One region of the Bacillus sp. JJ1562 genome, then DNA from elsewhere that is predicted to be linked to it. Evidence: riboswitches for the same ligand, from Rfam matches in the RefSeq annotation. Region 1 holds a riboswitch; each other region holds the start of a gene.
What was found. A riboswitch is a leader RNA that binds a small molecule or an ion and turns the genes downstream of it on or off. The one in region 1 is predicted to bind cyclic di-GMP.
Positions count from the first base shown of each region.

Region 1 (3,282 bases):
GGCCGGTGGCGAAGGGATTAACCTACAATTCTGTAATCATATTATCAATTATGATCTTCCTTGGAATCCGATGAGGCTTGAGCAACGCATAGGTCGTATTCATCGTCTTGGTCAAGAAAAAGATGTCCATATTTATAATTTTGCAACGAAGAACACGGTTGAAGAGCATATTTTAAAGCTATTATATGAAAAAATTAATCTGTTTGAACGCGTCATTGGGCAGTTGGATGATATTTTAACAAGATTAGATCTCGGAAACATTGAAGACCATATTCAGGATATCATGCTCCGTTCAAGGAGCGAGGGTGAGATGAAAATTAAGATGGAGAATTTAACTTCTATTATAAGCTTTGAAGAACAAAACGGTGGTGAGCAGCGTGCAGCAACAGGAAATCGTTAATTTTCTAGAGAAATATTTTGTATCCAACCATTGTGAAATTCTTGAACGCCAGCCCGGTTATATGACAGTGCAATTGACAATAGATCTAGATAAACAATTAATGAACCGTCCTTTTTATTGGACATATGTTGAAAAAACAGGTGGAGAACCGAATCCAATGAAGCTAACATTAATTACGGATCGGGATCAAACACCTGATAACGTAAAAGGTGACTTTATCCATTTCGGGGCTCCCCGTTTACATCAAATTTTTGAATCAACGAAAAAGCTGGCAAGCTATATACGGTTGTATCAACAAAAACCTCCTGGTGTGCAGGGTAATACACCACTTTATCCATGGCTTGGGTTAAATGTGAAGGTTTCGTATAAGAGTGACCGTAAGCGTGATGTGCTAATGTCACTCGGGTTACAGCTAATCAATGGAATTATAGTTGAGGAATTTCAGGAAAAACTCGAGAAGCTCTCACTTACTCCGAAAATACCAGATTTAACATACACGATGTCACCATTAGTTAAACCGCAAAGTGGTGTGAATCGACTTCAGCAATATGTGAGAGGCTATGCAGAAACACAGGAGCATGCTTGGGCAGATGAAGCGAGACAACGCTGGGATGAAGACTTAACTCTGTTAGATGCCTTTTATGAGGGGATCGACGAAAAACCAGAAAGCTATAAAATTGAAAAAGAAGCCCTCAAGGAACAATACGAACCGAAAGTTCTTGTCGAAATTATCAATGGCGGATTATTTTATCTTTGTCAAAACGCATTCTAAAATAGGCCTATCCTCATTTTTGGGGGTAGGTTACATTTATTTAGGGGATTTTCCCAATAAATCGTTCGACAAATACCTTACATTTTTTTGGAAATTTTACAAAAAATCGTATCTGAATGGCATTATATATCAACCCCTTTTTCTATCTTATTAACAATTCATAGGTCCTTCCTCCTATCATTCGAGTTCATTCTACATAAATGGTAACAGGAGGTCATATTTCGATGTGTTAGACAATCATTTGTTTATTTTTTGTAAATATTTTGACATCGACAGATTTTTACAGAAAGATTGATTCCCATGTTTTATACTTCTAAATGTAATACAAAGGTTCTATCCATGTATGGACTATCGTTTTAGGTCAGTCAGCTGAGGTTCGAACAGACAAAGGCAAACCTATTGAAAAATAGGGACGCAAAGTCACAGGTCTAAGATTGGAGATTTCAATTATGATGGCTGGACTGCCTGGAATACAAATGTATTTTGGGAGGAAATCAAATGTTAAATGAAGTACAAAACAAGAACGGACAATTAGATCACGAATGGATCGACCTTATATTGGAAGCAGTGGAGATGGGAATGAGCGTCCAGGATATTCATGCTTTCCTCCAAAGTAAAACAGCATAACAGACCTTCTTAATACATACAGCAACCTTTTACACAACGGGTTGGAAACATATGGATGCTAAAGAACTCGATAAGTTCCGGGTTCTTTTTATTTTCATTTTTTGTGTTCTTATTATAAAACATATTCTTCGTTATATGTTATAATGGGTAGAGGAAGGAAGGTGAAAAGTCATGATTGGTCAACGTATTAAAACATATCGCCTACAAAAACAATTATCATTATCTGAACTAGCGGATCGCGCAGGAGTTGCCAAATCATACTTGAGCTCTATCGAACGGAATCTCCAATCAAATCCTTCTATCCAGTTTCTTGAAAAAATATCTACAGTATTAGGCGTAACCGTCAATGAATTACTCCATGAACAATCAGAACCTGAGAGTGTAGAACTTGATTCAGAATGGACAAGGCTTGTACGAGAGGCAATGAAATCAGGAGTTTCCAAAGAGGAATTTCGATCATTCTTAGAATTTAACAAATGGAAAATGGACAATAAATAAAAAATGCTTCGGTAACATCGGTTGCCTGAAGCATTTTTTATTTTATATGTATGTTTCGAAATTGGAAATATAGTCGGAATGGGATTGATGGGTAGTTGGGTATTTCTTAGTTAATACTTCAGGAAAAAGCTCACCGGCATCACGTGCAAGAAGACTTGAAAGTTCAGTTTGACAGATCGGGCAATTCCATTTGCCGAGCTTGCTGCTGCTGAAGGATGGCTGGTTACATTGTGGGCATGTTTTGGTATACATTGGGTTTCCTCCATTTTTAAAATATTTGCGTAATCCAATAGCCATGGAGGAAAAAGACATATGCGTACATTGCAGTGGCTATACAGGAAAGTGATCGAATTAGTTTGTTCACTGGAAAACGAATGATATATATTAGTGAAATTAAAAAGAAAGAAAGCATTGCTTTTATACAAAGAAATAAAAATGGATGTATGTCGTATAATGTAAACATTAATGGATTTGCTTCAGAAATATGACCACCAAGGATCCCAAAATGTGTGATAAACGCGTCTAGTAGATTTAAGATTGCTAGGAGGATGATGATGATTTTCATTGGGAACCTCTCTTGATTTTGAATTGTGAACTTAAAGCCAAGTTTATACCGGTACATGGATATATCCTATTTCCAATCAAATCAATTCTTAATAAAGAACAACGAAGTAATAATCGCTCCTTAAAAATAAATATTGATTAGTGAACCGTTCTTAATCGTTTTCTTCTTAGGATGAAAAATAAAATACTACCACCTACAACTAAAGCAATGCCTGCAATCAGAATGTTAAACGTATTTGTTCCCGTTTCAGGCAGTTTTGGTCCATCAACAGGGAGAACTCCTCCTAATGTACCCTCTGCATAGAACTTCATTTCCACTTCAGTTGTTAAACCTTGATATTCATTACCTAAATTGGGGGGGAATTCTACTGTAAAATTTAATTCTTCCTGTTTTCCACTTTCAATTGTTCTAGGATCTATT
Region 1 is NZ_JBALOQ010000037.1:6,297-9,578, forward strand. It holds gene V7097_RS19950 (DEAD/DEAH box helicase) at 1-400, shown strand, start outside; gene V7097_RS19955 (YqhG family protein) at 378-1,172, shown strand; cyclic di-GMP riboswitch class I at 1,552-1,641, shown strand; gene V7097_RS19960 (anti-repressor SinI family protein) at 1,671-1,799, shown strand; gene V7097_RS19965 (helix-turn-helix domain-containing protein) at 1,971-2,297, shown strand; gene V7097_RS19970 (hypothetical protein) at 2,340-2,549, opposite strand; gene V7097_RS19975 (DUF5658 family protein) at 2,566-2,862, opposite strand; gene V7097_RS19980 (TasA family protein) at 3,000-3,282, opposite strand, start outside.

Region 2 (3,282 bases), on a different contig from region 1:
GCTGACATAAATCGATTTATGCCTTCCGAAGCTTCTGGCTTATGCCTCGAGCTGATGGCGCCTGAAGCTTGACAATAATATTGTAAAAAGCTCATCCAATTGGATGAGCTTTTATTAATCCGCAACGACAATGCGATTTTTTCCACTTTCTTTTGCAGCATAAAGCGCTTGGTCTGCTGCCTTTTTCAAGGAATCTACACTTGTTCCATTATACGGAAACACGCCAACACCAGTACTGATCGAAACGGTGATTTTTTTATCGTCAATGATAAGTGGGTGTTCACGATAGTACTCTTTTAGCGTATCGTATATTTCCATCACACCCCTATCGATGTGAGTTTTGATGAGAATCATGAACTCATCCCCTGCATAACGATAGCCTTCAATCTTATCATTACATAGCGTTTTTATTCCGTCTGCTAGTATCTTTAAATATAAATCTCCCACATCATGACCGAAGCGGTCATTGACTTGTTTTAAATCATCCGAGTCAATCATCATGACTATAATTTCGTCATTTTCGTTTCGTATTAATTGCGCTAAATCCTCATGGAAAGCACGGTGGTTTTTTAAAACCGTTAATTCGTCGGTACGAGACATCGTGTAGATTTTCGCATATAATCGGGCTGTTTCAATCGAGTTAATAACCTGTGCACCGATCATTTGCAACAGATCCTCGTGCTCCTTCCGATAGGCGAAGTTTCTAAAGCTTTGAGTCGAGATGACACCCTTTACCTGGTCATCCATCACAACCGGTACGAAAAGACAGGACCTTGTATCTTCGTCCCCTTCCCCCATTTTTGTATCAAATTCGATATTTTGGTTTTGATGCTTGAGGTGAACGATTTCTCGTGTTTTAATAACCTTTGATGTATAATTTTCACCAAAGTCTACAATACTTGGAGGAGCCTGTTCCCCATTATCCATAATAAAAATAAATTGGATATGCGCATCCCCCGGATTATGCAAGGCAATATAAAATGCATCCGCCGGCATAACACGTGAAACCATTTCATAGGACTTTTGAAGAAGAACGCTTTCATTTAAAGTTTTGCTGCAAATTTGGGCAAATTCATGAAGGATACGGTAATGTTTGTTCATCCAATGCATATTTTCCATTTGTTCGTTCATTTGTTGGAGTTGGGTTAAAAGGGTATTGGTAATCTCGAGCTCTTCTTGTTCCTGACAGTTCTCGTCAAAAAAGCTACGAGTCTCGTCAGAAATCAATTGCTTTTCTGAACCAACCTTTTTGATTAGTCCACTTAATTTTTTAAGTACGTTCAGATTCTGGATGGTTTTCTCCATGTGTAATCACTTCCAAAATTTTTATATCCAAAAATCTAGTAAAATAGTAGCAACAGAATAATATAATGGTATAAAAAAAGACTAATCAAATACCGATTAATCTTCGTTCTTACGATACGAGTAATACTCGGCAACTGGCTGGCATGTCCAAAAAGTGAATGATCAACAAGTTAGGTGAATTCCTGCCTATTGAACACTATTGGACTTAGCCCCTATAGTTTTGCGTCTTCATCTTTCAATGAATTTGCCTTTACTTTATTCAATTATCTCACTAAAGAAAGAGTATTTTAAATTGTACTATAATTATATTTCTATTTTCACGTTAGGTCAATGAAATTGACCTAATATTTTTCTAAAAATGTGAATTTTTTCCTACTACCAATGTCCTAGTTTCTTTTTCGTGACTTTTTGGAATGATACAACCCATACTTTTTCACCTTGACTATTATGAATGTTATTGTATTTTTCGCCGATTCGTGTATAATAATGCCGGATTACATAAATCCTATCATATTAATTTAATAGAAAGAAGGGGGTTGCTATGAACAGTATACCTATTATCCAATTTAATAATGTAACGAAACAATATGACAATGATCCACCTGTCCTCAACAATGTTAGCTTTGAAATTGAAAGAGGGAAATTTTATACCCTTCTTGGTCCTTCTGGATGTGGAAAAACGACGATATTACGTTTGATTGCAGGATTTATTGAACCCTCAGATGGAGAGGTTTATTTTAATGGAAAAAAAGTAAACACCACACCTGCTAACAAGCGTCAGGTTAATACGGTATTTCAAGACTATGCCTTATTTCCACATCTTAATGTATATGAAAATGTTGCCTTTGGCTTAAGAATAAAGAAGATGAAGCAATCTGATATCGATAAAAAAGTGAAAGAAGCTTTAAGCTTCGTCAATCTTACCGGCTATGAAAATCGCGAAATTAAAGAAATGTCTGGTGGTCAGAGACAACGTGTCGCGATTGCGCGCGCGATTGTCAATGAGCCAGAGATTATTTTATTGGACGAGCCATTATCTGCGCTCGATTTAAAGCTTCGTACAGAAATGCAATATGAGCTTCGCGACCTTCAGAAGCGCCTTGGCATTACCTTTATCTTTGTCACACATGACCAGGAGGAAGCTCTTGCTATGTCTGACGAGATTTTTGTATTGGATAAAGGAAAAATTCAACAAAGTGGCACCCCGATTGATATTTATGATGAACCAATTAACCGCTTTGTCGCAGATTTTATTGGAGAATCGAATATCGTTTCAGGAAAAATGCACAAAGACTTTTTAGTTGAATTCGTTGGAAAAACATTCGACTGTGTCGACCAAGGTTTTTCAGACAATGAACGAGTTGAAATTGTCATTCGTCCTGAAGACCTACAAATTACCTCTGTTGAAAAAGGAAAGCTTCAGGTTGTTGTAGATTCTCAGCTTTTCAGAGGTGTTCACTATGAAATTTGCGGCTTTGATAAGGACGGAAATGAATGGCTTGTACACTCTACCAAAAAAGCTAAGGTTGGCGATGAAATCGGACTTTACTTCGATCCTGAGGCAATTCATGTTATGCGTCTTGGTGAAACAGAAGAAGAATATGATCGTCGCTTAGAGGCATATGTGGACGGGGAAAGCCATGGAAAATAAGCTCACCCGTAATTTATATTTTATCCCTTATGCACTATGGATTCTTATGTTTGTTATTGCACCGATTACACTTGTCCTCTATTATTCATTTTTCGATATAGAGGGAAATCTATCTTTAATAAATTATAAAACGTTTTTCACGCCAATTTACTTAAAAATGACATTAAGTTCATTTTGGTATGCGTTTTTAATAACAGCTGTCACTTTATTGGTTGCATACCCCACAGCCTATTTAATCACAAGAACGAAGCATAAACATCTTTGGCTGCTTCTCATCATTGCTCCGTCTTGGATCAATCTACTATTAAAAGCATATGCTTTTATCG
Region 2 is NZ_JBALOQ010000004.1:108,823-112,104, forward strand. It holds gene V7097_RS03235 (sensor domain-containing diguanylate cyclase) at 115-1,305, opposite strand; cyclic di-GMP riboswitch class I at 1,503-1,564, opposite strand; gene V7097_RS03240 (ABC transporter ATP-binding protein) at 1,847-2,956, shown strand; gene V7097_RS03245 (ABC transporter permease) at 2,946-3,282, shown strand, end outside.
Region 2: it holds a riboswitch for cyclic di-GMP, as region 1 does, so the genes downstream of both, V7097_RS03235 (sensor domain-containing diguanylate cyclase) here and V7097_RS19960 (anti-repressor SinI family protein) in region 1, are expected to answer to the same signal.

Region 3 (3,282 bases), on a different contig from region 1:
GATCAACTAAATATTTTCTTTGTGCAGTAAGAATAAACGTATACCCATTCTCACCAATTTTAATACTGGATGTCATTTTTTTTAGGGACTCTAAGTCGATGTCCAGACCGATAACGCCAGATCCATCATTTATCGTTTGTGCTATGGTCACTAAGATACTACCAGTAGCTAAATCCTCATATGGTTCTGTAATGATAACTTTCCCTGGGTTTGCAATGGCTTGTTTATACCATTCTCTCTCTCTTGGATCAAAATCTTCAGGTAGACTAGCATTTGGATATAAAAGCATGTTCCCATCTTTGGTTCCCGAAAAGATTGTCACTATGTCAGGATGAAGAAGTGAATATTGTGTAAAGGCCTCAATTGTAGTTGGTATTTCAGCCTCTACAAAGGACCCGGCATTTAGCTTGGATACGAAATACTCAACATCATTGTACTTTGAAGATATATGATCGACTATATATTGATTTAGAAGATTTACATTTGCTGTAGAACTAGCAAGTATCTGTTTTTTAATTTCCTTTTGTGCACTATTGTAAGACATAAAACCAATCGTAAAACTTGGTAACAAGATAATGAAGATAAAGGTTATGTATAGCCTCTTGCTGATTGTAAAATTAAGTAATTTCTTTCGTTTTCGTTTTTCTTGGTTGTTTTTCATAGTTGAATTTCCTTTCTATTTGTACAGAGTAATAACTTATGATATTACGACTGATTTAGATTTTAGAGATGAAGGTTTACCAAATAGATACCCTTGCACATAAGTAACTCCTAGTTTGTAGGCTGTTTCTAAATCAACTTTTCTTTCAATACCCTCTAGAATTAGTTCACATTCATATTTTTCACAATAACTTATTATGCTTTTTATTAGCTCTCTCTTTTTACTACAAGTGGCAAGCTCTTTAGAAAAGTAACGATCAAATTTTATATAATGCGGTTCTAATTCGATGATGCTCTTAATATCAGAATATCCCCTACCAAAATCATCAATTGCTATTTTAAAACCAAGCTTTTTTAATTCTGAAATTTTATTGATAAAAGCATCAAAATCCTCGATATTTTCAGACTCTGAAATCTCTAAGATGATTTCTTGTTTACTGAGATCATCCCTTTTTAACAGATTCATAATGAATTCCATAAAATATTCATGCAGGATTGTTGAAGGCAATATATTTAGAAAGAGCTTGCCATCCTCACTTGTGTAACCATTTGATTGATAGGTTTTAATAGCCTTTTCTATAGAATAACAATCAATTTCATACAGTTTTCCAAAGTCGCTAGCTTCATGAAAAATGAATTCTGGACTGGGTATGCTTACAGACCTGATTAGTGCTTCATAACCCAAAGGTGAATTATTTGATAGATCCAAAATGGTCTGAAATACATGAAAAATGTCTTTCTCTTCTAATTGATTTTTAACCAACAAATTCATTCCCTTCTTTTCGAATAAAGATCCTAATGAAAATCAGGTTTCATTTATTCTCAGCAGCTAGGCTACCATAGCTTTTTAGCTTTAGGCCCTTGGCTTTGCGCCCTTAACTTTCATTAAGTTTGCCTTTTCAGAAAGATTATAATACTAAAGTACTAGGTTGACTTAAACTATTATACTACCTTTCGACAAAATGCCAATATTTCCGACAAAGTTTGACACAAACTTTTTAAAAAAATGAACTTTTGATGACTTACTTTGTCTCCTTTTATTCATACGAAATAGCACCATTGTTAAAGAAAGTATTCTAACCAATAAAGAAAGCACAACAAGATTATTTCTCGTTGCGCTTAATACATTCACTTCTATTCTATCGACAGATGTTTAGAAATTTTTAGTCTAAAAATGTTAGTAAATAAACCCATTGAACCTTCACAATACAAAACTTTATTCACATAAAACAATAAAAAAGCCAACTTCACAACGAAGTTAGCCAAAGATATTTCTATTTAATCATATATTTAGTTTCAAATTCTTCTGCAATCCGTTGCAATAAAACCTCTAATTCACCATTCGTTTGAAATGTGAACGCATATCCATAATTTGATTTGAGTTGATCGTTTTCTTTCATTCTCGGAAAGTTCTTTAATGCAGTACTTTTTCGTGACTTAGTCTGCTCCTCATCAAACAATTTCGCTTGTCCCACTAGCCAAGGATGAATAGCAATTGTTGGCGTAGCATTATCTAACAAATAAACATAGCCCGTTTTAAAATTTTCAAATTGAAATTCAGCCGCCTTTTTAGTTTGACCTCTATAATTAAAACCGGCTTTTCTAAAAGTTGATTGGAATTTTTCTAAAGGAACTTGTCTACCTTTGTTTTTAGGCTGATCAAGAATTGGGTTTCTCTTCTCCTTAACAATAGGGTGTTGTTTCTTCTCTTCCTTCAACTGACTCAGCTGTTCTTCAATTTCCGAAATCCTTGCCTGCGTTTCTTTTATGTACTCATCCATCCATTGTTTCATAGCATCAAGATCTTGGCTTTGCTTAGAGGGTAATTCATAAGAAGGCGCACTGAAGGTATGGCTAACATAAACCTCTGCATACCATACTCCTAAATCAAAAATAGTCCGGTGTACTTCTTTTGCTACTTCTTGGTCCATTTCTAATACTTGATGGGAGGCAATGTTACCATTTTTTCGAATGAATTCAAGCTTTTTATAAATATCATCATCAATAACATCATGTCTAAATAATCTATTTATCTTTTCTACCAGTTTTAGTGGGTACACTTCACTCATATTTTCTTGCTCAAAAATCATATTAACGAATAGTTCTCCAAACAAGCGCGCCTGTGTCATCGCCGCCTGTGGTTGGTCCCATAAAAGCGCCTCAACGCGTAACGCCAACTCCTCTAATTGGCAGGAAAATTCTCCGATAAAATGAAATACACTGGTCTTCATTTGTTAATCACTTCCTGTTCACTAATAGTTAAATTCTACTATATACATGGTAACTTTCCCAATAAAAAACAAAAAGCCAAGCCCCCAAAAAACGCAAAAAGCCTAAATCAACAACGATTTAGGCTTCCTTAAAAACTATTTATTTTCCTTAATCCAAAGCAGTACCATTAGATAGACTACAAGGGTAGATAAGATCAAAATCCACCAATGCTCTGCTATATCGGTAATAAAATCTAGGTTCATTCCGAAAAATCCTGTAATCACTGTGACTGGTAAAAAGAAAATGGAAATAGTAGTTATCTTGCTATTAAACTTTTCTGTTGCAACCTTTTTCTCTTGTTCTGCAAGATGTTGAATTCTTTGTTCAGCTGCATCTGTATAAGATGAGAGC
Region 3 is NZ_JBALOQ010000009.1:45,884-49,165, reverse strand. It holds partial or broken gene V7097_RS26010 (cache domain-containing protein) at 1-544, opposite strand, end outside; gene V7097_RS06310 (EAL domain-containing protein) at 698-1,426, opposite strand; cyclic di-GMP riboswitch class I at 1,482-1,566, opposite strand; gene V7097_RS06305 (DUF4145 domain-containing protein) at 1,935-2,891, opposite strand; gene V7097_RS06300 (CorA family divalent cation transporter) at 3,027-3,282, opposite strand, start outside.
Region 3: it holds a riboswitch for cyclic di-GMP, as region 1 does, so the genes downstream of both, V7097_RS06310 (EAL domain-containing protein) here and V7097_RS19960 (anti-repressor SinI family protein) in region 1, are expected to answer to the same signal.